4 regions of the Streptomyces sp. NPDC086554 genome follow, and region 1 is predicted to be linked to each of the others. Evidence: riboswitches for the same ligand, from Rfam matches in the RefSeq annotation. Region 1 holds a riboswitch; each other region holds the start of a gene.
What was found. Region 1 has a riboswitch for cyclic di-AMP ahead of AB0O76_RS18420 (transglycosylase family protein). Riboswitches for the same ligand answer to the same signal wherever they lie in the genome.
Positions count from the first base shown of each region.

Region 2: it holds a riboswitch for cyclic di-AMP, as region 1 does, so the genes downstream of both, AB0O76_RS09575 (C40 family peptidase) here and AB0O76_RS18420 (transglycosylase family protein) in region 1, are expected to answer to the same signal.
Region 3: it holds a riboswitch for cyclic di-AMP, as region 1 does, so the genes downstream of both, AB0O76_RS29550 (M23 family metallopeptidase) here and AB0O76_RS18420 (transglycosylase family protein) in region 1, are expected to answer to the same signal.
Region 4: it holds a riboswitch for cyclic di-AMP, as region 1 does, so the genes downstream of both, AB0O76_RS39500 (C40 family peptidase) here and AB0O76_RS18420 (transglycosylase family protein) in region 1, are expected to answer to the same signal.

Region 1 covers NZ_JBFBJK010000010.1:115,934-123,487, reverse strand. Annotated here, with positions in the region: gene AB0O76_RS18430 (cytochrome P450) at 1-451, shown strand, start outside; gene AB0O76_RS18425 (transglycosylase family protein) at 613-1,644, shown strand; cyclic di-AMP (ydaO/yuaA leader) riboswitch at 1,838-2,032, shown strand; gene AB0O76_RS18420 (transglycosylase family protein) at 2,036-2,746, shown strand; gene eno (phosphopyruvate hydratase) at 3,084-4,370, shown strand; gene AB0O76_RS18410 (septum formation initiator family protein) at 4,461-4,937, shown strand; gene AB0O76_RS18405 (DUF501 domain-containing protein) at 5,004-5,543, shown strand; gene AB0O76_RS18400 (Ppx/GppA phosphatase family protein) at 5,540-6,466, shown strand; gene AB0O76_RS18395 (NAD(P)/FAD-dependent oxidoreductase) at 6,865-7,554, shown strand, end outside.
Region 2 covers NZ_JBFBJK010000005.1:33,093-40,646, reverse strand. Annotated here, with positions in the region: gene AB0O76_RS09595 (SprT family zinc-dependent metalloprotease) at 1-61, shown strand, start outside; gene AB0O76_RS09590 (hypothetical protein) at 95-733, opposite strand; gene AB0O76_RS09585 (NlpC/P60 family protein) at 781-1,833, opposite strand; gene AB0O76_RS09580 (hypothetical protein) at 2,151-2,504, shown strand; gene AB0O76_RS09575 (C40 family peptidase) at 2,587-3,798, opposite strand; cyclic di-AMP (ydaO/yuaA leader) riboswitch at 3,806-3,962, opposite strand; gene pcrA (DNA helicase PcrA) at 4,206-6,689, shown strand; gene AB0O76_RS09565 (M23 family metallopeptidase) at 6,780-7,554, opposite strand, start outside.
Region 3 covers NZ_JBFBJK010000020.1:17,460-25,013, forward strand. Annotated here, with positions in the region: gene lhgO (L-2-hydroxyglutarate oxidase) at 1-207, shown strand, start outside; gene trmB (tRNA (guanosine(46)-N7)-methyltransferase TrmB) at 267-1,055, shown strand; gene AB0O76_RS29540 (PrsW family intramembrane metalloprotease) at 1,157-2,521, shown strand; gene AB0O76_RS29545 (aldo/keto reductase) at 2,522-3,466, opposite strand; gene AB0O76_RS29550 (M23 family metallopeptidase) at 3,607-4,692, opposite strand; cyclic di-AMP (ydaO/yuaA leader) riboswitch at 4,704-4,850, opposite strand; gene AB0O76_RS29555 (PP2C family protein-serine/threonine phosphatase) at 5,072-6,220, opposite strand; tRNA gene AB0O76_RS29560 (tRNA-Met) at 6,456-6,529, opposite strand; tRNA gene AB0O76_RS29565 (tRNA-Lys) at 6,659-6,734, opposite strand; gene AB0O76_RS29570 (amino acid permease) at 6,845-7,554, opposite strand, start outside.
Region 4 covers NZ_JBFBJK010000037.1:20,807-28,360, reverse strand. Annotated here, with positions in the region: gene AB0O76_RS39515 (DinB family protein) at 324-917, opposite strand; gene AB0O76_RS39510 (ATP-dependent Clp protease proteolytic subunit) at 1,058-1,714, shown strand; gene AB0O76_RS39505 (hypothetical protein) at 1,722-2,030, shown strand; cyclic di-AMP (ydaO/yuaA leader) riboswitch at 2,395-2,561, shown strand; gene AB0O76_RS39500 (C40 family peptidase) at 2,565-3,038, shown strand; gene AB0O76_RS39495 (DUF6328 family protein) at 3,135-3,668, shown strand; gene AB0O76_RS39490 (LysE family transporter) at 3,646-4,272, opposite strand; gene AB0O76_RS39485 (LysR family transcriptional regulator) at 4,403-5,314, shown strand; gene AB0O76_RS39480 (ATP-binding protein) at 5,303-5,764, opposite strand; gene AB0O76_RS39475 (helix-turn-helix transcriptional regulator) at 6,036-6,896, shown strand; gene AB0O76_RS39470 (DUF397 domain-containing protein) at 6,906-7,130, shown strand; gene AB0O76_RS39465 (8-amino-7-oxononanoate synthase) at 7,149-7,554, opposite strand, start outside.

The DNA.
Region 1 (7,554 bases):
GCTCCAGGAGTCCCTCGGGGGAGGGGACATGGGGCTCCTTGAGACCGGCATCGAGGAACTGCTCCGCTTCGACGGGCCCGTCGAGCTCGCCACGTGGCGGTTCGCCACCGAGCCGTTGACCATCGGCGGGCGGGACATCGCGCAGGGCGACCCCGTTCTCGTCGTACTCGCAGCCGCCGACCGTGACCCCGAGCGGTTCGAGGATCCCGACACGCTCGACCTCTCCCGGCGCGACAACCAGCACCTCGGATACGGGCACGGCATTCACTATTGCCTCGGCGCACCCCTCGCCCGGCTCGAAGGTCAGGCCGCTCTCGCGACCCTGCTACGCCGCCTCCCTGACCTGCGCCTCGCGGCGGAACCGGGTGATTTGCGCTGGCGAGGCGGGCTCATCATGCGCGGACTGCGCACGCTGCCGGTGGAGTTCACACCCGCACAGAAGCGCACTTGAGACGCCGTTGAACTGACGGTGCGTCAAGACTGTGACTTTCACGTGATCTCCGCTGCATCGACTTGTGACAACTGTTCGACTGCGGCTACGTTCACCGACGACTCGGCATCCGCTGTCGCAGCAGCCGCAGTCGCCTCTGCAGTCTTCTGAAAGGCACTTGCATGCTCTCCGGTAATGGTCGTCACCGACGCCCCCGCCAAGCCCCGGCCCTCATCGTCGCGGCAGGTGTCACCGGATCAGCCATCGCGATCCCGTTGCTCGGCGCCACCAGCGCGAGCGCCGCGGACACCGCCACCTGGGACAAGCTCGCGGAGTGCGAGAGTGGCGGCTCCTGGAGCCTGGACCCGGGCAACGGCTACTACGGCGGGCTCCAGATGTCCCAGGAGACCTGGGAGCAGTACGGCGGTCTCGACTACGCCCCCTACGCCGACCAGGCCAGCCGTTCGCAGCAGATAGCCGTCGCCGAGAAGGTCCTGGCCGACCAGGGTCCCAGCGCCTGGCCGAGCTGCGGAGTGATCGCCGGACTCAGCAAGGACGACGCCCCCGCCGACGTCGACCCGGGCGCTCCGATCACCTCGGTGCCGTCGGACGAGCCGACCGACACGAGCGGGTCCGCCGAGCCCGGTGACTCGACGGAGTCCGGTGAGTCGGCCGAGCCCACCGAGAAGCCCACCGAGAAGCCCACCGAGGAGCCGTCGGAGAAGCCCTCCGAGAAGCCCTCTGAAAAGCCCTCCGAGAAGCCCGGCGCAGGCGACGACTCGCGAGACAAGAATCACGAGTCGGATGAGTCGGATGAGTCGGATGAGTCGGGTGACTTGCCCAAGTCAGATGATTCGGGTGACTCCGACAAGTCGGAGCCGGACGACTCCACTTCGCCCGCCCCGAGCCCCACCCCCTCCACCGGCGCGGGCGAAGGCTCGGGTCGGCACCGCGGTGACAGCGCGGACGACGGGCAGGCCAAGAACGGCGACCGCGACGGCTCCGGCCGGCACGCCTCACGCGGCGACGACCGCGCGAAGGACGGCGCCGACGGGACGTACACGGTCCGCTCTGGAGACAACCTCTGGACCATCGCCGACGACCTCGGCGTGCAGGGCGGATGGAGCGCGCTCTATGCCGAGAACAAGAAGTCCGTCGGAACCGACCCCGACCTCATCCTCCCCGGTCAGAGCCTCGATTTGGGCGAAAAGTAAGGGAAGTTGACGAAGAGTCGGTCAGTTGCTTCGCGCTTAATGTCCGGTTTGGCGTAAGTGAGAGATGGGTCTCAGAAGCCCTGATCGTCTTTGAAATTCCGTGGATCGCATGTCTACGGTCGTGACCGCTCGCCACAGCGGGCCCCGCCGGTCGGTACGCCTAGTCCTGCCAACGGCCGTTCGGGAACAGTCGTCGCGTCAAGCGCCGTAGGCAGGAGCGGGGGACCCAAGGTTTCCGCCGGGCCCGGCCGCACAGCAGCAGAACGAAGAAGCTGCCGAGCGGAGTTGGGACCGGCTAGGGGTTAAGTCGCGCTTGAGGAAGCGCGGCCGGGCAACTTCATCGGCCCGAACCCGACAGCTCACCTCGTAGGCGTCGGTGAGGGGATCACTCATGCTGTTTTCCAGCAAGGGCAAGCACCGCCGTCCGTCCAAGGCCACCCGCGTCGCCACGCTCGCCGGCGTCACCGGTGTCGCGGTCGCCGCCCCGCTGATGGCCGCCGGCTCGGCCTCCGCCGCCACCGGTTCCGAGTGGGACTCCGTCGCCCAGTGCGAGGCCGGCGGCAACTGGTCCATCAACACCGGCAACGGCTACTACGGCGGCCTGCAGTTCTCGGCCTCCACCTGGGCCGCGTACGGCGGCACGAAGTACGCCGCCACCGCCGACCAGGCCTCCAAGGCCCAGCAGATAGAGATCGGCGAGAAGGTTCTCGCGGGTCAGGGCAAGGGCGCCTGGCCGAGCTGTGGCGTGGGCCTCTCCGGCGCCGCGTACAGCGGTGGCGGTGCCGAGGAGAGCGCTCCGCAGCAGCAGCCCGCCGAGCAGCCGCAGAGCCAGCCGAGCGCCCAGACCGAGGCGCCGAAGCAGGAGGCCGCGCCGAAGCAGGCCGCCCCGAAGGCCGAGTCCAAGAAGACCGTCGAGACCCCGACCGGCAAGAAGGTCAAGAAGGGCGACGGCGAGTACAAGGTCAAGAAGGGTGACACCCTCTCCAAGATCGCCGAGGAGAAGGACGTCAAGGGCGGCTGGCACAAGGTGTACAAGCTCAACGGCGACATCATCGACAACGCCGACATGATCTACCCGGGTCAGCAGCTTCACCTCAGCTAATTTCTGGCGGGGCGCCTCGCTGGTCTTTTGGCTGCGGGTGCGTTTTGGTTGCTCGCGCCCACGCGGCGGAGCCGCACATGTCACAGCCCCGCGCCCCTTCGGGGCGCTACCCCCCGGCGACGGCTTCGGGGGGTCCCCCCGTCCCCACGGGTCCACCCCGTCCCGGCGTGCATATCCCCCGTACGCGCCGGGGCGGGGTCTTTTTGTTCCGTTCGGAAACTTTTTGCTCTCGGTTTGTCCACAGGGCGGTCGCTCGGCTGGCTCTTGTCCGGGAGCCGGTTAGGCTCGTGTCCGCGAGGCCAACGCCCCGCGTACCCGCGTCACATCCCAGAAGGAGATGCTCGTGCCGTCCATCGACGTCGTCGTAGCCCGGGAAATCCTGGACTCCCGAGGCAACCCCACGGTCGAGGTCGAGGTCGGCCTCGACGACGGCAGCACGGGTCGTGCCGCCGTTCCGTCCGGTGCGTCCACCGGCGCTTTCGAGGCCATCGAACTCCGTGACGGTGACCCCAACCGTTACCAGGGCAAGGGCGTGGAGAAGGCCGTCCTCGCCGTCATCGAGCAGATCGGCCCGGAGCTCGTCGGGTACGACGCCACCGAGCAGCGCCTGATCGACCAGGCGATGTTCGACCTCGACGCCACCGACAACAAGGGCTCGCTCGGCGCCAACGCCATCCTCGGCGTCTCCCTCGCCGTCGCGCACGCCGCCTCCGAGGCCAGCGACCTGCCGCTGTTCCGCTACCTCGGCGGTCCGAACGCGCACCTGCTGCCCGTCCCGATGATGAACATCCTGAACGGCGGGTCGCACGCCGACTCGAACGTCGACATCCAGGAGTTCATGATCGCGCCGATCGGCGCCGAGTCCTTCTCCGAGGCCCTGCGCTGGGGCACCGAGGTCTACCACACCCTCAAGAAGGTCCTGAAGGACAAGGGTCTGTCGACCGGCCTCGGCGACGAGGGCGGCTTCGCCCCGAACCTGGACTCCAACCGCGCCGCGCTCGACCTCATCCTCGAGGCCATCAAGCAGGCCGGTTACGTCCCCGGCGAGCAGATCGCGCTCGCCCTCGACGTCGCCGCGTCCGAGTTCTACAAGGACGGCAAGTACCAGTTCGAGGGCAAGGAGCGCTCGGCCGCCGAGATGACCGAGTACTACGAGGAGCTCGTCGCCTCGTACCCGCTCGTCTCCATCGAGGACCCGCTGTTCGAGGACGACTGGGCCGGCTGGAACGTCATCACCGAGAAGCTCGGTGACAAGGTCCAGCTCGTCGGCGACGACCTGTTCGTCACCAACCCGGAGCGCCTGGCCCGCGGCATCGAGGAGAAGTCCGCGAACGCCCTGCTCGTCAAGGTCAACCAGATCGGTTCGCTGACCGAGACCCTGGACGCCGTCGAGATGGCCCAGCGCAACGGCTTCAAGTGCATGATGTCCCACCGCTCCGGCGAGACCGAGGACGTCACCATCGCCGACCTGGCCGTCGCCACCAACTGCGGCCAGATCAAGACCGGCGCCCCGGCCCGCTCCGAGCGCGTCGCCAAGTACAACCAGCTCCTGCGCATCGAGGAGATCCTGGACGACGCGGCGGTCTACGCCGGTCGCTCGGCGTTCCCCCGCTTCAAGGGCTGAGCCGTAGTCACGCTGTAGTTACGTACGTCCCCGTACTCGGTCCCGTACCGTGTGCGGGGACGTACGCGCGTGTGAACGGGAGGCGGGGACATGGCCGTGAAGGACCGGGACCGGTTCTCCACCGCGACCAGGCTGCGGCTGCTCGGCGAGCAGACCGCGGAGCGTGTCTACCGCTCCCAGACGAAGCGCCAGGCCCGCCGCTCCCGGCTCACCGGCCGGGCCGCGCTGCTCGCGCTCGTGCTCTGCTCGCTGGTGGTCGCGCTCGCCTACCCGATAAGGCAGTACGTCTCCCAGCGCGCCGAGATCGCCGATCAGCGCCGGGAGCAGGCCGAGCGCCGCGGACACGTCGAGAGGCTGAAGGACGAGAAGGCCCGCTGGCGTGACGACGCGTACGCGGAGCAGCGCATCCGGGACCGGCTGCACTATGTGATGCCGGGCGAGACCGGCTACACGGTGATCGACCCCGACGCGGTGAAGCGGCAGCGCACCGACCAGGGGGCGGCCACCAGGCCCTGGTACTCGAACGTCTGGGACGGCGTCGACAACGCCGACCGCCCGGACGACTGAGCTCAGCTCAGTAGAACCACTTCTGCTCAGTAGAACCACTTCTACGGAACCGATCGAAAGACAGGCATGGAAACGCCCCCGCCGACCACCCCGCGCACCGAGCCCACCGACGCCGACGTCGAGGCCTTCAAGCAGCAGCTCGGCCGCCCGCCCCGTGGCCTGCGGGCCATCGCGCACCGCTGCCCCTGCGGGCAGCCGGACGTCGTCGAGACGGCGCCGCGCCTGCCGGACGGGACGCCGTTCCCGACGACGTACTACCTGACGTGCCCGCGGGCCGCGTCCGCGATCGGCACCCTTGAGGCCAACGGCGTCATGAAGGAGATGTCGGAGCGCCTCAAGACGGACCCCGAGCTGGCCGCGGCGTACCGCGCGGCGCACGAGGACTACATCGCGCGCCGTGACGCGATCGAGGTCCTTGAGGGCTTCCCGAGCGCGGGCGGCATGCCGGACCGGGTGAAGTGCCTCCACGTCCTGGTCGGCCACTCCTTGGCCGCGGGCCCCGGCGTGAACCCCCTGGGCGACGAGGCCATCGCGATGCTCCCGGAGTGGTGGCGCAAGGGTGCTTGCGTGACCCTGCCGGAGAAGACCGAGGAGAGCCAGGCGTGACCCGCGTAGCCGCCATCGACTGCGGTACGAATTCCATCCGCCTCCTGGTGGCGGACGCCGACCCCGCGACCGGCGAACTGGTCGACCTGGACCGGCGGATGACGATCGTCCGCCTGGGCCAGGGCGTGGACAAGACGGGCCGCCTCGCCCCCGAGGCACTGGACCGCACCTTCGCGGCCTGCCGCGAGTACGCCGAGGCCATCAAGCGCCACGGAGCGGAGCGCCTCCGCTTCGTCGCGACCTCCGCGTCCCGCGACGCCGAGAACCGGGACGACTTCGTACGCGGAGTCCTGGACATCCTCGGCGTCGAGCCGGAAGTCATCAGCGGCGACCAGGAGGCCGAGTTCTCCTTCACGGGAGCGACGAAGGAGCTCGCGGGCACCGACCACCTCGCCAAGCCCTACCTCGTCGTGGACATCGGCGGCGGCTCCACGGAGTTTGTCGTCGGCGAGGACCATGCCCGTGCCGCCCGCTCCGTCGACATCGGCTGCGTACGCCTGACGGAGCGGCACATCCGCAGCGACCCGCCCGCCCCCGCCGAACTCGACGCCGTCCGCGCCGACATCGAGGCCGCGCTCGACCTCGCGGAGGAGACGGTCCCGCTGAGCGAGGCCCGAACGCTGGTCGGCCTCGCGGGTTCCGTCACCACGGTGGCGGCCATCGCGCTCGGCCTCGACGCGTACGACTCCGCGGCGATCCACCACTCCCGCATCTCGTACGAGCAGGTCGCCGAGATCGTCGGGCGGCTCGCCGGGTCCACCCACGACGAGCGCGCCGCGATCCCGGTGATGCACCCGGGCCGCGTCGACGTGATCGTCTCGGGCGCTCTCGTGCTCCTTGCGATCATGGATCGGACGGGGGCCCGGGAGGTCGTCGTCAGCGAGCACGACATCCTCGACGGGATCGGATGGTCCCTCGCGTGAGCGGTTCGAGCGGCGTCTGAGCGCCTGGTGAGGGGCCTGGAGGGCCCGTCGGCGACGTCCTGTCGGGAAACTTCGTGAAGTTCTTCACAAGGAAATCGCCTCGGTTGGGCGATGTTCTTGGGTTCCGAGCCCCTGAATGTGCCCCTCAAGGGCCTCTTGACCCGTGACAGTGAAGGTTCGGGTGCGTGTCCGGAGTGTGCAGCGGCCGCGTGGTCCACTGTGCGAAATGGGCCAGAGCGGCAGCTCACAAGGGGTGCACAACGTCTTGGGTGAAGTCGTGGTTCCCCTGGGGGGCTATGGCCTGCGTCACGTGGGCGGCGAACTATAGCAGAGGGTGTACCCATGCTTGTGAAGGGGCGCACGAGCGACCCCCGTCAGGCAGGTGGATACTCGATGGCATGAGCACCACGGAGCGTCCCAGGATCCTCGTAGTAGGCGGTGGGTACGTAGGCCTGTACGCAGCTCGGCGCATCCTCAAGAAGATGCGCTACGGAGAGGCGACCGTCACGGTCGTCGACCCCCGGTCGTACATGACCTACCAGCCCTTCCTCCCCGAAGCCGCAGCCGGCAGCATTTCGCCTCGGCATGTCGTCGTCCCGCTGCGACGCGTGCTGCCCAAGGCGGAAGTTCTGACCGGCCGGGTCACCACCATCGACCAGGACCGCAAGGTCGCCACGATCGCCCCCCTCGTGGGCGAGGCGTACGAGCTGCCCTTCGACTACCTGGTCATCGCGATGGGCGCGGTCTCCCGCACCTTCCCGATCCCCGGCCTCGCCGAGCAGGGCATCGGCATGAAGGGCATCGAGGAGGCCATCGGCCTGCGCAACCACGTCCTCGAGCAGCTCGACAAGGCTGACTCCACGACGGACGAAGAGGTCCGCCGCAAGGCGCTGACCTTCGTCTTCGTCGGCGGTGGCTTCGCGGGTGCGGAGACCATCGGTGAGGTCGAGGACATGGCACGCGACGCGGCCAAGTACTACACCAGCGTGAAGCGCGAGGACATGCGCTTCATCCTGGTCGACGCCGCCGACAAGATCCTTCCCGAGGTCGGCCCGAAGCTGGGCCAGTACGGCAAGGAGCACCTGGAG
Region 2 (7,554 bases), on a different contig from region 1:
GGCTGAGCTGGATGATCTCGGGCGGCGGTTGTGGCTGGGAGAGACGACCGCGCACGGTTGAGAGTGGTAAGCCACGCACTAACCGGTCAAGTGCTCAGCGGTGCGCGCCGCCCGCACCCGGGGCCGGGACCAACTTCCGTACCGCCCAGCGGTAGTGGCCGACCGCCTTGGTGACGCCGATCAGGCCCGTCAGCCACAGGACGAGGCCGGCGCCCATGCCGAGGACGACATCGCCGTACGAGTCGCGTCCCGGCTCGGCGTACGCGGCGGCGGCGAAGGAGGCCCACAGGCCGAGGGCGCACATGAGGAAGGAGCCGAGGAGCCAGCAGAGGCTGAGGCCGGGGGAGCGGAGGGCGGAGTCCGATGGTGCGTGGCTGTCCAATGCCAGCCAGCTCTCGGTGAGTTCGCGCATCCGGCGGTCGCGGCGCATGCCGAGGACGACGCCTATCACGGAGGGGGCGAGCGCCCCCAGACCGAGGACGGCACAGACCGGGCCGAAGACTATGACCATCGGCTCCTTGTCCTCGACCATCTGGATCGGCAGTGCGAGCAGCGACCAGCCGATGACGCCGCCGAGCCCCAACAGCCAGAGCAGCAGCAGCCGGTGCACTCCCAGGCTCCGCCTGCGCAGCTCTTCGAGTGCCATGCCGCGGTCGGCGAGCAGCGCGTTCCGGTCCGGCCAGGTGCGCAGGTGGACGGGCGGCGGAGGGGGCGGCAGCGTACGGCGGGGCATGAGCCAGAACAGTACCTTCGGGCTGCTCGGACCCTTCGTGAGGCCCCTCACGCCACCCGCGTGGCCCCCGCGAACGGCATCTGGCTGATCGGCGCCAGGCGCACCGGCGCGCTCGGGTTCGGGGCGTGGACCATCTGCCCGTTGCCCACGTAGATGCCGACGTGACTGATGCCCTGGTAGAAGAAGACCAGGTCTCCCGGCTGCAGTTGGGAGCGCGAGACCCGGTTGCCCGCGGCGATCTGCGCGTACGTCGTACGGGGAATGGAGACCCCCGCGGCGCGGTACGCGGCCTGGGTGAGCCCGGAGCAGTCGAAGGCGTTGGGGCCCGTGGCGCCCCATACGTAGGGGCTGCCGAGCGCTTCGTAGGCATACGAGACGGCCGTTGACGCGCGGGCGTTGGGGGCCTTCGCCGGGGCGGCCAGGGAGGCGTCGCGGCCGGCGGCGCGGGAGGCCCTGTTCTGATCGCCGTCGCCGGTGAGCCGCGCACGTTCTTCGGTGGTCAGCCGGGCGAGCAGCCGCTTGGCGGCGTCCAGCTTTCCGTTGACCGTCTTCTTGTGCTTCCTCAGCTCCGCCTGCCGGGACTCGAGGCGGTCGAGCGTGCCGTCGGCCTCGCTGTGCAGCTGGTCGATCTCCTGGAGCTGTTTGCGTACGCCGCTGACGGCCGAGGCCTGGCGGCTGCCCGCACGGTCGGCGAGCGCGGCGCGCTCCAGGAACTGGTCGGGGTCGGAGGAGAGCGCGAGCTGGACGACAGGATCGATGCCGCCGCTGCGGTACTGCGCCGTGGCGATCGAACCGAGGCCCTCGCGCGCCGAGTTGAGCTTCTCCGTCTTGCGGGCCGCTTCGTCGCGCAGCTCGCCCAGGGACTTCTCGGCCTTGTCCGCCTTCTCCTCGGCGCCGTTGTACTTCTCTGTGGCGATCTCCGCCTCGCGGTAGAGCGCGTCGACCTTGGACTTCACCTCGGCCGGGCTGAGCCGCGGGTCCGCGTGACCCGTCCCGTCGAAGGCGGTCGCCGTGGCGGCCCCGGCGAGGGCGAGGGTGACGGCGGTACGGGCCGTACCGCCGCTGAGCGCGCGCTGTCTGGGCTTGCGGTGAGCTGCCACGAAGGGGCTCCTTAGGTCCGGCGACGGCCCGCACAGGGGGAGCGGACCGCCGCCGGTTTCTCGGCGGTGGTGTCCGACTGCCGCCCCTGGTCCGGGCGGCGGTGGGGAGCCGGTCACCTGACGAAGGACGCTAAACCTGACCGTCACGGGTTGGTGACGGAATGTACGCAACTGACGGAAGTGCTCCAGCCGGTGACCGTATGTGGCCGCGCGGATCGCGTGGCCACACAGCCTTCGCACAGGCCCCTGACCGATGCGGCGCTTGTGGCTCACCTGGGTGCCGAGCGGTGGTAAGGCCCCGGCTAGGCTCCGGAACCATGGACGTACTCACCCATGTCTTCGTCGGCCTGCACATCATCGGTATCGCCTCCCTGCTGGGTGGCTTCCTCACCCAGATGAAGCAGATGGGCCAGGGCACGGCCCGGTTCAACCCCGCGATGCTGCACGGCGCGCTGACCATGCTGGTCACCGGAGTGATCCTGGTGGGCCTCAACCAGGCGGACGACAACCCGGTCAACAACCTCAAGATCGGCATCAAGATGGCCGTGCTGATCGTGATCCTCGCGCTGGTCTATGTGAAGCGGGACGAGGAGAAGGTCGACAAGGGCATGTTCGGCGCGGTGGGGCTGCTGACCACGGCGAACATCTTCATCGCGGTGCTGTGGACCTGACCAGGACCGCAGGAAAACGGCCCTCCACGCGCGTGTGGAGGGCCGTTTTCCTTTGCGTGTGACGGTTACGCGTGCGTGACGGTTACGCGGGGCGCACCACGCTGTGGATCGGCATGTAGTAGATCGACTCGACGCGGACGTTCGTGCCCGGCTTCGGGGCGTGGATCATCTTGCCGTCGCCGATGTAGATCCCGACGTGGCTGATGTCGTCGTAGAAGAACACCAGGTCACCCGGCTTGGCGTCGGCCGTCTTCACCGTCGTGCCGACCTTCACCTGGTCCCACGTGGTGCGCGGCAGGGAGATGCCCGCGGCCTTCCACGCGTCCTGGGTGAGCCCGGAGCAGTCGTAGGAGTCGGGGCCCGTGGCACCCCACACGTACGGCTTGCCGATCTGCGCCTCCGCGAAGGCGATGACCTTCGCGGCCTTCGTCGCGTAGCCGCTGTCGGTGTCCCCGGAACCGGTGCCGGTACCAGTGTCGGAACCGGTGTCCGGGGTCTCCGTGTTCTCGTCGGTCCCGTCGTTCTGCTGCTCTTCCTCGCGCTCCTTGGCGGCCGCCTCTTCCGCCGCCTTGCGCTTGGCCTCCGCCTCGGCCTCCTGCTTGCGGGCCAGCTCCGCCGCCTTGCGCTTGGCCTCTTCTTCCTTCTTCTTCTCGATCGCCGCGAGCCGCGCCTTCTCCTCGGCGGTCAGCTCCGAGAGCAGCGTCCGCGCCTTGGTCAGCTTCTCCTGGACGGCCTGCTTGCTCGTCTTCAGGTCGTCCCGCGAGTCGCTCAGCGTCTCCAGGGACTTCGCGGCCTTCGTGCGCTGCTTGGTCGCCGACGCCTGCTGCGTCTGGTAGTCGTCGACGGCCTTCTTCTGGCGCGCGGTCAGCCGGTCCGAGAGGTGGTTCTGGTCGAAGTACCCCTGCGGGTCATCGGCGAGCATCATCGTGGCGGTCTCGGAGACGGCGCCGGTGCGGTACTGGGCCGCGGCGAACGAGCCGAGCTCCTGGCGGGCCTCGTTCAGCTTGTCCGCGCGCTTGGCCACATCGTCCAGAAGAGTGTCGACCTTCTTGCGCTGCTTCTCGGTGCGCTCCTTGGCCGAGTTGTACTTCTGAGTGGCGACGCCCGCCTGCTGGTAGAGGTCGTCGACCTTCTTCTGGACCTCTTCGAGGCTGGGCTTCTGCGGCGCGGAGGGTGCCGCTTGGGCGCTCTGCGACAAGAGGGCCACGGAGGTGAGGGCCGCCGTCGTGATGCCGATGGCGGGAGTGGTGCGTATTCCGGCAATGCGGGTCCGCGGCTTGCGGTGCGACGCCAAGGGAGGCGACTCCTTCCGTAGACCGCCTACCGGGTTAGCTGTCGGGTTCGGGCGGATGATCCGGAAGGTTGCCCTACAGTCCCGTACTTCGTACGGGACCGATTCACCCCAAGGTCTTGGTGGGTCCCCGGCTCCGAGGAGATCGGACTCGGCGGAGGCCACCCGTTCCCGGCGGGGTTCGCCGGTGGAAGTACGAGCAGCCCGCGGAGCACGCTAGCCAACTCGTGTGCTCCGTGTGAAGGTTGATGTTCGATATGCCCGATACATTTTCGTGACTTTACGAAGCTCTTGACGCGGGCACGCCGTGCCGTAGCGGAGCGTCACCGTCCGCGGGCGGGGCGTAGGCGAGTGGAGGTGGCCGGAACCCGGGGCGGGTTGTCAGTGGGGCCGCCTAGACTCGGGAGGCGATGAGCAGCCTCTTTGATGACAGCTTCCTGGCGGACCTCAAGGCCTCGCGGCCCTCGGAGGAAGAGCACCCGCCGCCGCCCGAGGACAGCGCGCCGGAACCCGTTCCGGACGACCTGTTCGACGGGAAGTTCGACGCGCCCACGCCCCGGGACGCGCACTACCGCGGCGGCGCCCCCCGCCCGGTGATCGACCCGGCGGCGCTGCTCGACGGTCTCAACGAGAACCAGCGCGCGGCCGTCGTGCACGCGGACTCCCCGCTGCTCATCGTCGCCGGCGCCGGCTCCGGCAAGACCCGCGTCCTCACGCACCGCATCGCGTATCTCCTCGCCGAGCGGCATGTGCACCCGGGACAGATCCTGGCGATCACGTTCACGAACAAGGCCGCGGGCGAGATGAAGGAGCGCGTCGAGCAGCTCGTCGGGCCGCGGGCGAACGCGATGTGGGTGTCGACCTTCCACAGCGCCTGCGTCCGCATCCTGCGCCGCGAGTCGAAGAAGCTGGGCTTCACCTCCTCCTTCTCGATCTACGACGCCGCCGACTCCAAGCGGCTCATGGCGCTGGTCTGCCGCGACCTGGACATCGACCCGAAGAAGTTCCCGCCGAAGTCCTTCAGCGCCAAGATCTCGAACCTGAAGAACGAGCTGATCGACGAGGAGACCTTCGCAGGACAGGCCGCCGACGGCTTCGAGAAGACCCTCGCCCAGGCCTACGCGATGTACCAGTCGCGGCTTCGCGAGGCGAACGCACTCGACTTCGACGACCTGATCATGACGACAGTCCACATGTTCCGCGCGTTCCCGGACGTGGCCGAGCACTACAGGCGCCGCTTCCGGCACGTGATGGTCGACGAGTACCAGGACACCAACCACGCCCAGTACGCCCTCGTGCGAGAGCTGGTCGGCCCCTCCGGAGGCGAGGGGGACGATCCCGCCGAGCTCTGTGTCGTGGGTGACGCGGACCAGTCGATCTACGCCTTCCGCGGCGCCACGATCCGCAACATCCTCCAGTTCGAGGAGGACTACCCGAACGCGACGACGATCCTCCTGGAGCAGAACTACCGCTCCACGCAGACGATCCTGACCGCCGCCAACGCGGTCATCGAGCGCAACGAGAGCCGTCGCCCCAAGAATCTGTGGACCAACGCGGGCGCGGGCGCGCGCATCACCGGCTATGTCGCCGACACCGAGCACGACGAGGCGCAGTTCGTCGCCGACGAGATCGACCGCCTCACCGACGCGGGCGACGCGAAGGCCGGGGACGTCGCGATCTTCTACCGGACGAACGCGCAGTCGCGTGTCTTCGAAGAGATCTTCATCCGCGTCGGCCTGCCCTACAAGGTCGTCGGCGGCGTCCGCTTCTACGAGCGCAAGGAGGTCCGGGACGTCCTCGCGTATCTGCGCGTGCTCGCCAACCCCGAGGACTCCGTACCGCTGCGGCGCATTCTGAACGTACCCAAGAGGGGCATCGGCGACCGCGCGGAGGCGATGATCGACGCGCTCTCGCAGCGCGAGAAGATCTCCTTCCCGCAGGCGCTGAAGCGCGTCGACGAGGCGTACGGAATGGCGGCCCGCTCGGCGAACGCCGTCAAGCGTTTCAACACGCTGATGGAGGAGCTGCGGACCATCGTCGAGTCCGGCGCGGGCCCGGCCGTCGTCCTGGAGGCCGTGCTCGAACGGACCGGCTATCTGGCCGAGTTGCAGGCCTCGACCGACCCCCAGGACGAGACGCGCATCGAGAACCTCCAGGAACTTGCCGCCGTGGCCCTGGAGTTCGAGCAGGACAGCGGTGCGGGAGAGGGTGAAGGCGAAGGCGAGGCAGCCGGTGTCGCCGGTTCGCTCTCCGAGTTCCTGGAGCGCGTCGCGCTCGTCGCCGACTCCGACCAGATCCCGGACGAAGAGGACGACGGCTCCGGAGTCATCACGCTGATGACCCTGCACACCGCCAAGGGCCTGGAGTTCCCCGTCGTCTTCCTGACCGGCATGGAGGACGGCGTCTTCCCGCACATGCGCTCCCTCGGCCAGGTCAAGGAGCTGGAGGAGGAGCGGCGTCTGGCGTACGTGGGCATCACGCGCGCGCGGGAGCGGCTGTATCTGACGCGGTCCTCGATGCGCAGCGCCTGGGGCCAGCCCTCGTACAACCCGCCGTCGCGCTTCCTGGAGGAGATCCCGGACGCCCACCTCGACTGGAAGCGCACCGGTTCCGTCGGCGCGCCGGCGTCCTCCGGACCCGCGGCGGGCATCACGTCCTCCCTGTCGTCGTCGCGCTCGCGCGCCGGGGGCGCGCAGGGCTTCGCCACCCGCCGCGCCACCGAGAAGCCGGTGGTCTCGCTGGCGGTCGGGGACCGGGTGACGCACGACCAGTTCGGCCTCGGGACCGTGGTCGGAGTGAAGGGCTCGGGTGCGAACGCCGAGGCGACGGTGGACTTCGGAGAGCCCAAGCCGAAGCGCCTGCTGCTGCGGTACGCACCGGTGGAGAAGCTGTAACGCCGGGGGCGGCGGCCGGAGTTACGCCGGGTCGCCGCCGCGGGGCGCGGCCGGAGTTACGCCGGTCGAGGTCGCGGGGCGCGGCCCGAGTTACGTCGGGTCGAGGTCGTGGCTGCGCAGCCACGGCAGGGGGTCGATCGCCGAGCCGCCGCCGGGACGCACCTCGAAGTGCAGGTGCGGTCCCGTGGAGTTGCCGGAGTTCCCGGAGAAGGCGATGACGTCGCCCGCCTTGACGGGGCCGCTGGAGATCTTGTGCGTGGAGAGGTGGCAGTACCACGTCTCCGTGCCGTCCTTGGCGGTCACGATCGCCATGTTTCCGTAGGCGCTGTTCCACTTCGTGGAGACGGTGCCGTCGGTGGCGGCCATCACTTCGGTGCCGTACGACACCGGGAAGTCGATTCCGGAGTGCGCCGACATCCAGTTGATGCCCGCCTGGCCGTAATAGGCGCTCAGCCCCTGCTGCTTGACCGGCAGCGCGAACTTGGGGCGCAGCCGCTCCTTGCGCGCGGCTTCCTCGGCGGCCTTCTTCTCGGCGGCCACCTTCTGCGCCTTGAGGTCGATGCGTTCCTGGGTGCGGCTGGCCCGGTCCGCGAAGTCGCCCGCGTCCGCCGAGAGGTTCTCCAGCTGCGTGTCGAGCTTGTTGTTGGCCGCGGAGGGCTGTACCGACGTCGGGTCCGGGGCCGTGGCGGCCTGGGTCTCCTTGCCGTCGTCACCGCTGAAGTTGCTCACGGAGGCGGCGGCGATACCGGCGACGCCCATCACACAGGCCGACGGCACGGCCACCGTGAGCAGGGCGGAGCGCTTGGCGGGGGTGCGGCGGCGGGTCCGCGAACGGGAGCCGCGGGAGCGGTCCATGACCGGCGGC
Region 3 (7,554 bases), on a different contig from region 1:
CTGCCCGCGGTGACCGAGTCCGACCTGATCCCTGTGGACGCGGGGGTGCGGGCGCAGGCCGTGCTGCGGGACGGGACGCTGGTCGACGACTTCCTCATCCGGGAGGGGGCGCGGACGGTGCACGTCCTGAACGCACCGTCGCCTGCCGCTACGGCTTCGCTGCCGATTGGGCGGGCTGTGGCCCGGCGGGTCCTTTCACTGTTGTGAGGGGACCCCCTCGACAGGCTGAATGTTGCGGCCGGTCTGGGGATTAAAATTGCCGCACTGTGTCTGAGTCGAACGCCGCCCCCGAGCACCCCCGCCCCCCGCGCCCCCGAGGCGAGCCCCGTTTCCCCGACGGGCCCGTGCCCGACCCCGCCGGGTCGCACCACGAGCGGCGGATCCGTAGTTTCCAGCCCCGCAGGAGCCGGGTCACGACGAGCCAGGCCGATGCCCTGCAGCGGCTGTGGCCCAAGTGGGGCCTGGACATCGACGGGCAGCGCGTCCTCGACCTCCATGAGCTGTTCGGCGGCGAGATGCCCGTCGTGCTCGAGATCGGGTTCGGCATGGGCGAGGCCACCGCGCAGATGGCCGCCGACGATCCGGACACCGGGATCCTCGCCGTCGATGTGCACACCCCGGGGCAGGGAAATCTGCTCGGGCTCGCCGACCGCAACGGCCTCAGCAATGTCCGCGTCGCCAACGGGGACGCCGTCATCCTGCTGCGCGAGATGCTCCCGGCCGCCTCCCTCGACGGCCTGCGCATCTACTTCCCCGACCCCTGGCCCAAGGCCCGCCACCACAAGCGCCGCATCATCCAGCCCGAGTTCCTCGACCTCGCGGCGCCCAGCCTCAAGCCCGGCGCGCTCCTTCACTGCGCGACCGACTGGGAGCCGTACGCCGAGCAGATGCTGGAAGTGCTCACCGCGCACCCCCTCTTCGAGAACACCCAGCCGGACGGCGGCTACGCACCCCGGCCCGCCTTCCGCCCCTTCACCCGCTTCGAAGGCCAGGGCATCGACAAGGGGCATGTGGTCCATGACCTGCTGTTCCGCCGGGTAACCGGGGAGCAGTAGCACCGCCGGGCCCGCGCACAGCCGAAACGCACCGTCGCGGGCCACCCCTGTCCCTCGTTAGGGTCAACGGCGTGGCCACCAGTTCTCCGCACGCGCACCCCATGCCCCCGGCAGGGCCCCCCGGGCTGCGCCACGCGCGCTGGTGGCAGCGGCGGGCCATCCGCGCCGCCGCGCTGGTCACCCTGCTCGCCCTCTCCGGGCTCGTCATCCTCGCCCTGGTGCGCGAACAGACCGGCACCAAGGGGTTCTTGGTCGGGCTCGGGCTCGCGACGCTGCCCGTTCCGCTGCTGATAGCCGCCTTCCGCTGGCTCGACCGCGTACAGCCCGGGCCCTGGCGGAACATCCTGTTCTCCTTCTCCTGGGGCGCCTGTGCCGCCGCCCTCATAGCGATCGTCGCGAACAGCTTCGCGACCCGCTGGATAGCGACCGCCACCGCCGACCCGAGCAGCGCGGACACCCTCGGCGCGACGGTCATAGCGCCGATCGTCGAGGAGACGGCCAAGGCAGCGGCCGTCCTGCTCGTCTTCCTCTTCCGCAGACGCGAGTTCACCGGCGTGCTCGACGGCGTGGTGATAGCCGGAGTGACCGCCACCGGCTTCGCGTTCACCGAGAACATCCTCTATCTCGGCAGCGCCTTCGGCACCGACCAGCTCAACGGCGGCACCGGGCTCGCGTCCGTGACGGCGGCGACCTTCTTCGTACGCGTCGTCATGTCGCCCTTCGCGCACCCCCTGTTCACCGTGCTCACCGGCATCGGCTTCGGCATCGCCGCGCTCGGCACCGACCGCCGACGCCTGCGCCGCGTGCTGCTTCCGCTCGCAGGACTGCTCCTCGCGATGGGCCTGCACGCCCTGTGGAACGGCTCGACGACCTTCGGCGAGTACGGCTTCTTCGCGGTGTACGCGCTCTTCATGCTGCCCGCGTTCGGGCTGCTGACCTGGCTGGCGATCTGGCTCAGGCAGCGCGGCCTGCGCGTGGTGCGGACCGAGCTGCCCGCGTACGCGATCGCCGGCTGGCTCACACCGCCCGAGCCGTACGCACTCGGCACGATGCGCGCCCGCACCATCGCCCGCGACTACGCCTCGTACACCCAGGGCAAGGCCGCGGCGCGCACGGTCGCGGAGTACGAGACGTACGCGACGTCGCTCGCCCTGCTCCGGTACCGGGGCCGCCGCGGCCGCGCGGGCGCCGACTTCGTCGTACGGGAGCGGGAGTTGCTGCACGCGCTGTGGGAGCGCCGCGAGCTGGCCAGGCCCGCGCTCGCCTACGCGGCGCGGGCGACGGCACCCGTGCTCATACCGATGCCGCCGCCGTACGGGTACCGACTTCCCTATCCGCAGGGCGCACAGGGCGCACAGGGAGCGCACGGACCACAGGGGTACAGCTACACCCAGCCGGCGACGGCCTACGCGCCCTACCCCGCCTATCCCGCGTACCAGACCCCGTACAACCCCTACCGCAGCTGATCAGGCGGAAGCCTTCGTCAGCGCGGTCACCTCGGCCTCCGTCAGTTCGAGATCGCCCACCGCGAGCAGCGCGGGCAGCTGCTCGACCGTGCGGGCCGACGCGATCGGCGCGGCCACCGTCGGCTGCGCGGCGAGCCAGGCCAGGGCCACGGTCGCGGGCTCGGCGCCGCGCGCAGCCGCGATCTCGTCCAGGGCGGCGAGCACCTTCACGCCCCGCTCGGTCTCCAGATGCTTGCCCGCGCCCTCGGCCCGCGCACTGTCGACCTTCGCGCCCGGGCGGTACTTACCGGTGAGGAAGCCGGATGCGAGCGCGTAGTACGGCACCGCCGCCAGGCCGGAGCGCGATGCGACCTCCTGGAGCGGGCCCTCGTAGGTGCCACGGGAGACGAGGTTGTAGTGCGGCTGCAGCGCCACGTACCGGGCGAGGCCCTCGCGGTCGGAGAAGTCGATGGACTCCTGGAGCCGCTCGGCGGTCAGGTTGGAGGCGGCGATCGCGCGCACCTTGCCCGACGTCACCAGATCGTCGAGCGCGGTGATGATCTCCTCGACCGGGACGGTCGGGTCGTCGAAGTGCGTGTAGTAGAGGTCGATGTAGTCGGTGCGCAGCCGGCGCAGCGACTCCTCGGCACCGGACTTGATGGTGTTGGCGGACAGGCCCTTGTAGTCGGGGTGGGCGCCGACCTTGGTGGCGATCACGACGTCGGAGCGGCGGCCGCGCGCGGCGAGCCAGTTGCCGATGACGGTCTCGGACTCGCCGCCCTTGTTGCCCGGCGCCCAGGCCGAGTAGACGTCGGCGGTGTCGACGAAGTTGCCGCCCGCCGCGGTGTAGGCGTCGAGCACGGCGAAGGACTGCGCCTCGTCGGCCGTCCAGCCGAAGACGTTGCCGCCGAGGGCGAGCGGGAAGACCTCGAGGTCGGACGGGCCGAGCTTGCGTAGAGAAGTCATACGGGGCTCAACACCCTTACGGAGCCCAGCATTCCGTACTACGGGATGTCAGTTCCGCGTTTCAAGATATGGGCATGCCGAGCCGGCAGCCCTGACGTCGGGGGGTTGCCGCCAGGACCGCCGGAGTCACAGGGGGCGCCTCAGAGCGACTGGCCCTTGTCCCGCAGCCAGGCGGCCGGGTCGACCCCGGTGGAGTCGCCGCCGGGGTGGATCTCGAGGTGGAGGTGCGGCCCGGTCACATTGCCGGTGGCGCCGACGCGGCCGATGGTGTCGCCGGTGGTGACCTTCTGGCCGACGCTGACGCCCATCGAGGACTGGTGGTTGTACCAGATCTCGGTGCCGTCCTCGAGCTCCAGGATGGTGCGGTAGCCGTACGACCCCGCCCAGCCGGCCTCCTTGATGGTGCCGGTGTGGATCGCCTTGAGGGGCGTACCCGTCGGCGCCGCGAAGTCGAGGCCGGTGTGGTAGCCGGAGGACCACATCGATCCTGCCTGGCCGAAGGTGCTGGTGAGCGTGTACGAACTGAGCGGCAGCGTGTAGCTCTTGGCGAGCTTGGCCAGGCGCTCCGCCTCGGCCTTGCGCCGGGCTTCCTCTTCCGCCTTCTTCTTCGCTGCGGCCTTCTCGGCGGCGATCTTCTTCTCGGCCGCGGACTGCTCGGCGGCGGCCTGCTCCGCGGCCTTCTTGACGGCGGCTTCTTCCGCCGCCTTCTGGACCGCGTCGTCCGCCTGGTCCTGCTGGTTCTCGGCCTGCTGCATGATGCGGGCCCGCAGTGCCTCACCGGCGTCGGTGGTTCCCTGCTCGGCATCGGCGGTGCTGACACCGGCGGCGGTGAGCGGCGCGGCGGCGGTCGTCACGCCTGCGTCGGAGGAGTCGTCTGATTCGTCGGAGCCGGATATCAGGGACCCCACGCCGGGAAGCGACTTGGCCTCCGGCAGCGAGTCCGTGACGGCCGAGATGTCCGGCATCTCGATGGAGACCGGGGGCTTGCCGCCCTGCGCGGTGGCGATGCCGCCCGCGCCGACGGCGGCGATGACGCCCACGCCGAGGACGGTGGAGCTGCGGGCGAGCCCGCCGCCGCCCTTCTTGTGGACGCGGTGCCTGCCGCGAACGGGACGGATGGACTCCTCGGTGGGATTCCACTCCTCCCAAGTCTCATCGTCATGAGCACCGAAGTCGTCGTCATTCGGTGCGTAAACGGCTTGGGGGGCAGGCCGGTTGGACGCCACTGGGGCGCGCTCCTTTCCTTCCTTCTCGCCTACCGGGTTAGCTGACGGGTTCGGAGCAGGAAGGTCTCCTACGAACATCTGGCACGGATGCACAGATGCCCGATTCACCCCAATTGGTGGTTCCCCGGCTCCCTTTCGGGATTAGGCGCGTGCGCACGGAGCCGACTCGAGTGACGGCTGGGACGACCGCGCTGCGTTATCGAACGTTAATAGACGGCAGGGCCGTATTCCAAGCCGTTCCGACTGATCGTTAACGCCGTTGGCCTGTACTTAACGGGACACCAAGGGCGGGAACGGGGCGAGTTGACCGCACTTCTTCACACACCGGACCTTCACACCGCCTTGACAGTGCGTCAGTTGCTATGCGGAGTGGTGCGATTCAGTCACGGCCCGTGACATCGGACGGGGTATCGGGGGAGGCATCGGACGGGGCATCGCCGGTGTCCGGCCGCCGCACCGCGAGCAGCGCCATGTCGTCCGTCCCTCCCCCGCCGGTGTGCCGGCGCACCTCTTCGGCCAGCGTCGCGAGCAGCGTGTCAGGGCCGTGGGGTCCGGGAAAGATCCGGCCGCCGAGCCGGGCCGCCGGGTTGTAGAACTCGCCGCGGATGTCCCGCGCCTCCGAGAGCCCGTCGGTGTAGAGCAGCAGCATCGCCCCCGGCGGGAACTCCGCCTCGTCGGCGCGGTCCGGCCAGACCCCCAGGTCGCCCATCCCGAGCGGCAGCGCGGGCTCGCTCGCGGACAGCACGCACAGCCGTCCGTCGCCGCGCAGGAGCAGCGGCTCGGGATGCCCGCGGTTGAGGATGCGGATGACTCCGTCGCCGCGCGGGATCTCCGCGAGGACAGCGGTGGTGAACCCCTCGAAGGCGTCGAGCCCCTCGCGCCGCATGCCCTCCCGCGCGAGCGCCCGCTCAAGGCGCTGCGCCACCGCCTCCAGGGTGGCCTCCTGCTCGGCCGCCTCCCGGAACGCCCCGATGACGACGGCGACGGCCGCCACCGCGCCCATCCCCTTGCCGCGTACGTCGCCGACGATGACGCGTACGCCGTGCGGGGTGTCCTGCACGGCGTACAGATCCCCGCCGATGAACGCGTCGGCTTCCGCGGCCTCGTACCGCGCCGCGATGTCGAGCCCCCCGATCCGGTGATCCGGCTGCGGCAGCACGGCGCGCTGGGCGGTCTCCGAGATGGAGCGGGCGGAGGCGAGCTGTTCGTCGCTGCGGCGTACGACGCGGTTGATGAGGACGGCGAGCACGGCGACGGTCAGCACGGTGAGCAGCTCGGTGACGGCCGCGACGTCGGTGGTGGTGCTGTTGCCGAAGTGCAGGGTGAGCACGGCGAGGCAGGAGGCGGCGCCGATGAGGCCGGTGCTGAGGAGCGAGTAGAACGGGGCGGCGATCAGCGGGGCGGCGGTGAACAGGGGCGCCGCGGTGAACTCCGAGGGGGTCGACATGTCGTACACGACGCCGATGACCAGGAGCAGCCACGGAAGGGCCCGCACGAGAGCCCGCTCGTGGGTGACGTCCGGACTCATGTCCGACCCCTCTGAGGGGTTTCTCGGACGTCCTCCTCGCTGCCCCACCGCTCGTCTCCCGCCGAAGTCCGCGCCCGGGACCAGCCCCATGACCGCACCTGTCCAGGTTTCCCTCAGCGGCGGCGGGCTGCGAGCGGTGTGGGCCGACCGGATGACATCGGACGGCATGGCGGAGGAACGCCGAAAACGCCTAAGGCCCGGATCCATGATCTGGATCCGGGCCTTAGGACTTCAGTAGCGGGGACAGGATTTGAACCTGCGACCTCTGGGTTATGAGCCCAGCGAGCTACCGAGCTGCTCCACCCCGCGCCGTTGAAATGAACAGTACGCCATGTGGCGGGGTAAAAGCGAACCGGTTGCCGGGAGGGACGAAACCGCAGGCTCGGACCCCCGGACATGCCACAGGCCCAGATCAGTGGTTCCTGACCTGGGCCTGAGTGGTAGACCGTGTGGGACTCGAACCCACAACCAATGGATTAAAAGTCCACTGCTCTGCCAATTGAGCTAACGGTCCGTGCCGACGCACCCCACGAGCATAGCGGGACGGGCCCCGTCGTCCGATCGGGTATCGCCTCTGGGCCCGTCGCGAGTTGCGCGCCGGGCCCTCGAGCGGGCGCCGAACGGTCAGAGATCGGCCTGGTGGGAGGTCCCGGCGCGGGCCGCTTCGCGGGCCAGGGTGCGCTCGTGCTCCGGGTTGAGGAACCAGTGCCTGGCCGACGCGAACCACCACGTCGCGGCGAACCCGAGGACCACGAGGACCGCGATCGGGGCGTAGTTGAAGGTCTTCCAGGTGACCGGCGAGACCTGCGGGAGCATGAAGAGGACCGTGATCGCACCGACCCAGGCCACCGCGACGATGCCGATCGGGCGCGACCAGCGGCCCAAGTGCCAGGGCCCGCGCTCGAATTGGTCGCCCTTGCGCAGCCGCAGGAGGGTCGGGACCACGTACGCGATGTAGAGCCCGATGACGGCGATCGATGTCACCGCCGCGTACGCCGTGACATTGATCAGATACGGAAGCCCGAGCACCAGCGCGCCGAGCGCGGCCAGCCAGACCGCCGCGACGGGGGTGCGCGTACGCGGGTTGACCGTGTGCCAGATGTGCGAGAACGGCAGCGCTCCGTCCCGCGAGAAGGCGTAGATCATCCGGGAGTTGGCGGTCACCGATGCCATGCCGCAGAAGAGCTGCGCGCCGATGACGACGAGCAGGAGCAGCTTGCCGGCGGTCGCACCCAGGGCGTCGAGCAGGATCTGCGCGGGCGGTGCTCCCGTGGCCGACCCCAGCGCACCCTCGTACGACTGGATGGCGAAGGTGAAGCCGAGGAGCAGCACGA
Region 4 (7,554 bases), on a different contig from region 1:
TCCCTCCCGCAGCAGGAGGGACTTCAACTTCGCGGCCGTCAGCGGCCGGGAGGAAGAGGGCGACGGCGACACGGACGCCGGTGCCGTGTCCTTCGCCTTCGGAGCGTCGGCCGAACCCTTCGGGGCGTCGGGCGAACCCTTCGCGTCGGGCGAATCTTTCGGCAAGCACCCCGTGGCCACGACGAATATCGCCGCGACCATCGCCGTACCTGCCGCTCTGCGGCACCTCGTCCACCCCACCGCTGCCCCCGTGATCCTCTTCGCCTGCGACGGGCAGACACTACGGCCCCGCGGCTCGTTCGGCCAACGCGCCAACAGGTCTTTCACGTCTCCGGGTCGGCCTCCCGGGCCACCCTCTCCAGGCGGCTGCGATGGTTCTCCCACCACGCCGTGTCGTGCGACGGCAGGCTGTCGTTGCCCTTGTTCATGCCCACGGCGCCGTCGATGAGTTCCCGGACGATGTCGGCGTGCCCGGCGTGCCGGTGCGTGTCGGCGATCACGCGCACCACGGCATGATGCAGCGTCACCTCGTCCCTGCCACTCGGCCACCACGGCACTTTGCCGATCGTGTCCAGCTCCAGGGCATCGAGCGTCGCGTCCGCGTGTGCCCATGCGCGGCGGTAGAGCTGCACGATGTCCTCACGTGACTCGTCGGCGGTGGCCCACATGTCCGCGTTGCCCTCGGCACCGTCATCGAGCCAGGGCAGCGGCTCGCCCGACGGGCGCCCGAACGTGTCGCCGAGATAGCCGAGTTCCACGCCCGCCGTGTGCTTCACCAGGCCCAACAGGTTGGTGCCTGTCGGGGTCAGCGGGCGGCGGATGTCGTACTCGCAGAGCCCTTCGAGCTTCCACAGCAGGGCGTCGCGGGCGGTCTGCAGGTAATGGCCGAGGTCGGCCTTGGGATCCGTTGAGGTCATGCGCGCCAGTCTGCCGCTCACGTGATCTTTGTCCACCGCTTTCACTCACCGTCGCCGACCCTTATTACGTACGTCCTGTACATTTTCTACAGGAAGCCACGGGCCGGTGCGGCCGGCCCCGGGAAGAGGAGTGACGTGCCATGAACCGACCGTCCGCCCGCTACGTCCTGCCCGAGTTCACCGAGCGCACCAGCTCGGGAAAGCGGACTCTCGATCCGTACTCGAAGCTGCTCGAGGAGCGCATCGTCTTCTTGGGCACCCCGATCGACGACACCTCGGCCAACGATGTGATGGCGCAGTTCATGCACCTCGAATACCTGGCGCCGGACCGCGACATCTCGCTCTACATCAACTCCCCCGGCGGCTCGTTCAGCGCGATGACGGCGATCTACGACACGATCCGCTTCGTCACCTGCGACGTGGAGACGACCTGCCTGGGTCAGGCCGCGTCGGCGGCCGCGGTCCTGCTCGCCGCCGGCACCCCCGGAAAGCGCCACGCGCTGCCCGGCGCCCGGGTGTTGATCCATCAGCCCTCGATCACCGAGCCGATCCAGGGGCAGACCTCGGACCTCGCGATCCAGGCGGCCGAGCTCCAGCGCACCCGTGCGCTCCTGGAGGAACTCCTCGTACGGCACACGGGACAGAGCCCGGAGCGCATCGCGGCGGACATCGAGCGGGACAAGATCCTCAGCGCGCCCGATGCGCTCGCGTACGGCCTGGTGGACCGGATCATCCCCAGCCGCAAGGACTCGCTCCTCGGCAGCAAGGATTCGCTCCGCGCCCCGGACGCGAGGTGAGCCGGTGATGCTGCCACCCGAACTGCCTCCGCTGCCCGCACTGACCCGCGCCGAGGGCGAGTTGATCGACCGGTACCTCGAAGTGGTCGATCTGCTGGGCCGGATCAACCCCGCCCGCGCGTCCGACACGTACGGCGGTCTGCGCGCCGCCCAGGCCCTGGTCGCCAGCGCCACCGCGCTGCGGGACGCGCTGACGCTGATGCACCAGCGGGGCGAGAGTGCCGTGCACGCACCGACGTTGGCCCGGGCGCTGCGCGTACTCGACGGGGAGCGGCGGTCCTGCCGGGTCACCGTGCCGCCCCCTTCGGCGCCCTGATTCCCCCTCAAGTCGGCTGCCCGGCAGGTCCGCAGCGTCCGGGGCCGGTCTCAAACGGACCAGACGGGCTACCCCGTTCGGCGTAGCAGGTCGTCGTCAACGGGGTCGGTCACAGTTGCGTCAGCGGTGTACGCGACGGCCGGAATGTCTCCTTCCGGTGCTGGTAGAGCGATCGTCGAGCCCTTCGAAGGGTGCCCTTATCCGGCGTTGTCCACCTGAACGGTTCAGCCGTGAGGAGCCTCACAAAACGCCGTTTCGGCTCGGTTTTCGGGCCGTTGACGGGTCAAGATCCCTTCCGACGACAAGCCCCCGCCACAGCGGCGGGGCGGTCCGGGCGGACGCCGAGTCCTGCCGCCGCCCGGATGCCCGGTCGACATCGGTGCACCGGCAGGAGTGGAGGACCCAGGCACGACGGGTCGGTCCGGACGGTCCGGACAACGGCCCTTGGGGTGAAGCCGCACACCGCGGCCGGGCAACTTTGTCAGCCCGAATCCGACAGGTCATCCTTCACAGGCGGCTGACGAAGGGTTGCGCATGACCGCGCTGAATCATGTTCCGTCGCTGCTCACCAGGGCCGGTTGCGCATCGGCTCTCACGCTCGCCGTCGTCGGCGGCACCCTCGTGGCCCCAGGGCTCACGACGGAGGCCCAGGCCGCGACACACGGAACGAAGGCCCTGAAGATCGCAGCGTCCAAGAAGGGCTCGCCCTACCGCTACGGAGCCACGGGGCCCAACCGGTTCGACTGCTCGGGCCTGACGCTCTACTCGTTCAAGCGCGCCGGCAAGAAGCTCCCACGCACCGCCGCACAGCAGTACAACAAGACCCGGCACATCTCCGCGTCCAACCGCTCCCGCGGTGACCTGGTCTTCTTCCACTCCGGCCGGAACGTCTACCACGTCGGCATCTACGCGGGTAAGGGCCGGATCTGGCACGCCCCGAAGTCGAACACCGTGGTGCGGCTCGAGAAGATCTGGACCAAGAGCGTGTCGTACGGCAGGGTGCGCTGACCTGCCGCCGGGCGGCGGCGGCCGGCCACTCGGCCGGCGTCGTCGCCCGGCGCGTCCGCCACGCGTGGGGCGCGCCGACCCGGATACTCGTGCGGCATGGCCGACGACAGTGGCTCCCACGCCGCTCACGACAACCGTAACGAGACGCCCTTCGAGCGTGCGGACCGCAACTTCTCGGAGATTCTCCAGGAGTTGAGGGTCACGCAGACCGGCGTGCAGATCCTCTTCGCGTTCCTGCTGACCCTCGCCTTCACGCCGCGCTTCCCGTCCCTGGACGACATGCAGCGCGCCACCTACGTCACCACGCTGCTGCTCGCCGTCCTTGCGGCGGCCTTGTTCACGGCGCCGGCCGCGGTGCACCGGGCGCTGTTCCAGCAGCACTCCAAGCCGCTGATCGTGCGGGTCTCTTCGCATCTCGCCAGGGCCGGCATGGCGGTCCTGATGTTCGCCCTCGCCGGGTCCGTGCTCCTGGTCGTGGACGTGGCGGTCGGCCGCACCGGCGGGATCATCGCGAGCGCGGGCACGCTCGTTGTGTGCGTGGGCCTGTGGGGCGTGCTCCCCCGCCTGCTCCCCCGCCTGGCGCGCCGCGCGGCCGCACGGCAGGACGTCACGCGAGAGCCGCCTCGATGAGCAGCACCAGGCCGAGGACGCTCAACGCGCCGCCGGTGACACCCTCGATCGCCCGGGCGGTGCGCGGTCGGCGCAGCCGGCGACCGAGCCGGTCCACCAGGAGCGCGACGACCGGGAACCATACGAGGGCGAGCGCGACGATGATGGACGCGAGCAGCAGCGTCCTGGGCATCGCGGGGCTGCCCGCGGGCACGAACTGGGGCAGCACGCTGAGGAACGTGATGGGCGCCTTGGGGTTGAGGGCATTGGTGAGGAAGCCCTGTCGCAGGCTGCCGCCCGACTCCTGCGGCTCATCCCCCTGCGCACCGGCACTCCGCTGCGGCCGCGCCGCCGACCGCAGGGCGCGGTAGCCCAGGTAGAGCACATAGCCGCCGCCGACGATCTGCAGCGCGCGGAAGAGCGTGGGCACCGCCGCGAGCACCGCCGCGACACCGGCCACCGCGAGCGCCGTATGCACCAGGAGCCCGCCCGCGACACCGATCGCGCAGGTGACCCCGGCGCGGCGGGAAGCCAGGGCGTTGCGCACCACGACGGCGAAGTCGGCGCCCGGCATGGCGACCATGCCCGCGGCGACTCCGGTGAAGGCGACCAGTTGTGCGTCCATGGCCCCCAGCCTGCCGTTCTTCTGCCTTCAGCAGGTATATGGAATATCCTGGGTCTGCCTTAAGCAGGCGTTTACCCCCCACGTCGACGGCCGGGCCGACCCGGCGTCAGCACCTGCACCGGGAGACACCATGTACGACCCGACGCGGCTCGCCGCACTGGTGGCGGTCTCCGAGGCCGGGTCGATCACCCGCGCCGCCGAGCGCCTCGGCTACACCGTGCCCGCCCTCTCCCAGCAGCTGGCCAAGCTGGAGCGGGAGGCGGGGACCCCCTTGCTGGTCCGGCATCACCGCGGGGCGCGGCTGACCGGCGCGGGCGAGCTGCTGCTCACCCGGGCGCGCCGGGTCCTGGACGAGATGGAGCGGGCGCGGCACGAACTGGCGCAGCTCGCGGGCCTGTCCGGCGGCCGACTGCGCGTGGGGACCTTCACCACGGCAGGCATCCATCTGGTGCCGCCCGCACTGACCGCGTTCCGCCGCGCCCATCCGGACATCGAGCTGACGCTGCGGGGCTATGAGCCGCCGCTCGGGGTGGCGGCCGTGGCGGCGGGCGAGGTCGACCTGGCGCTCACGCACACTTACGAGCCGTCGGATCCGGTGCCGTTGCCCGCGTCCGTGAGCGCGGAGCCGGTCCTGGTCGAGGAGTTGGTCCTGGTGACCTCGCCCGGGCACGCGCTCGCGGGCGTCTCGTCGCGGCTGCCGCTCGCCGAGCTCGCCGGGCAGCCGCTGATCAGCATGGCGCCGACGCATCCGCCACGCCACGGCGTGGAGTCGGCGCTCACGCGGGCCGGGGCGAGCCCCTCGGTGCTTGTCGAGACGCCGGGCTACGCGCTGGTGTGCGCGCTGGTCAGCGCCGGGCTCGGCGTCGCCGTCGTACCGGAGATGGTGGCCCGGACGGCGGCCACTCCGGTGGGGGTCCGGCCGCTGGAGCCGGGAAACCTCCGCCGTACGATCTCGGTGGTCCACCGCAGTGACGGGTCGCATCCGGCGGCCGACACCTTCCGGGCCCTGCTCCGTGGGGCGTTCGGGCGCTCAGCGGGTTGAGGTCGAGGGCGCCTGCGCCTCGCCCCGGACCGCCGCCGTCCACGGCAGTGCGATCCAGACGGTCTTGCCGCCCTCGGGGGTGGGGGTGACCGAGAGTCTGCCGCCGCATTCGGCGGTCAGCCAGCGGATGATGACCATGCCGCGGCCGTTGTCCTGCTGGACGGCGGCGGGCAGCCGCTTGGGGTAGCGGGGGTGACTGTCGGTGACGCCGATGCGCAGCTGCTCCTCCCGGTCCAGTTCGATACCCACGGTGAAGGTGGGCGACTGCCCTAGGGTGTGCTGTACGGCGTTGGTGGCGAGTTCGGAGACGATGAGCCTGACGGTGTCGGCCACTTCCGCGTCGCCGGGCAGGCCCCACTCCGTGAGGACGTTCGACACGTACTTCCGGGCCGCGGAGACCGAGGCAGGATCGCTCGGCAGAGTGACGGATGCTTCCTGAAGGTCTGCCATGGCGACGCTGTCCCTTTCCCACCGGGGCTGGACTCCGACTCGTAGCGGAAGGCACGAGGACAGTCCCGGAATGGTGCTTCGCGCCAGACTGCCACTACTGGGCCCCTCACGTGTGGCGATCCACCGAGATGTGCATATATCTGTCGCTCAAAGCGGTGAACTCTGCTACGGCAGACCGTATTTGGGCGCGAGACCGGCACTTCCTCTACTGTCGCCCGTGAGAGGTCGTGGGGAGGCCGGAAAAGGAAGCTCCGTCGGAAAGGAGACGGACATGCAGCACGGTCCCGCGGTGCGCCGCCGCAAGCTCGGCGCCGAACTGCGCGCGCTGCGCACACTCGCGGGGCTCACCAGCGGCCAGGCCGCGAGCCGGGTCGGCTGGCACCAGTCGAAGGTGAGCCGGATCGAGACCGGGCGTAGCGGTGTCAAGGCCGCGGACGTCCATCTCCTCCTCGACGCGTACGAGGTGAAGGATGCCCAACTCCGCCAGTTGCTGGTCGCGTTGGCGGGCGCCGACGACCGCGGCGGGCGTCACTACTGGTGGCACGCCTACCGCGGCCTGCTGCCACCGGCGTACCGCGACTTCATCAGTCTGGAATCGCAGGCCTGCCGCGTCCGCACCCTGGAGACCAATGTCGTGCCCGGTCTGCTCCAGACGCCCGACTACGCGCGAGCGGTGACCCGGGCCGCGCTGGACGGTCTGCCGGACGAGCAGGTGGACGCGCTGGTGGAGGTGCGCCTGGCCCGCCAGGACGTGCTGCGTGCGAGGCGGCCGCTGCGACTGAGCGTGATCCTGGACGAATCGGTGCTGCACCGCCAGGTAGGCGGAGCGCAGGTGCTCACGGGGCAATTGAAGCGGTTACAGGAGGCGGCCCAGCTGCCCCATGTGCGGTTGCAAGTGCTGCCGTTCGCCTCGGGAGAGCACAAGGGACTCCTTGGATCTTTCGTTATCTTCTCATTTCCGAACATTGCTGATCTGGATGTGGTTGTTCTCGACCACTTGACGAGTAGCCTCTACCTCGAACGGAAAGAAGACCTCCAGGCATACACGGATGCCTTCAACTCCCTTCTAGGACAAGCACTTTCAGCCGAGGAATCAACGGATCACATCGCCGGGATAGGTGACGGCGCGTAAGGAGGCACCATGACTGCACTGCCTCGGTACGTATCCGACAGCGCGTCTCTGCACGGCGCACGGTGGCAGCGCAGCAGCCACAGCAACGGAATGAACAACTGCGTCGAGACAGCCCCGCTGACTTCAGGGCCGAAGTCGGGACTGCTCGCCGTGCGCGACTCCAAGCACACCGCAGGGCCCGCCCTGCTCTTCCCGCACGCCACATGGGAGGCCTTCGTCCACGGCCTCCGGTGACTGCCGGACCCCCGGTGCCTACCGGGGTGCGGTGCGGCTGATCACTCGTACGGCATCGGCGATCTGCGCGCCGGTGAGATCCGCACGGGCGGTCAGCCGCAACCGCGAGATCCCGTCCGGGACCGACGGCGGACGGAAGCAGCCGACGGCAAGACCCGCGCCGCGGCAGTCGGCGGCCCAGCGCACGGCGGCTTCCGGCGACGGGGCGCGCACCGAGACGACGGCCGCGTCGGGACGCACAGCGAGCAGACCTTCCGCCGTGAGGCGTTCATGCAGCTCGGCCGCGACCGCGCGGGCCCGCGCCGCCCGCTCGGGCTCGGCGCGCAGCAGCCGCAGCGCGGCCAGCACGGCACCGACGGCGGCCGGGGCGAGCCCCGTGTCGAAGATGAAGGTGCGGGCCGCGTTGATCAGGTGGTCGATGACC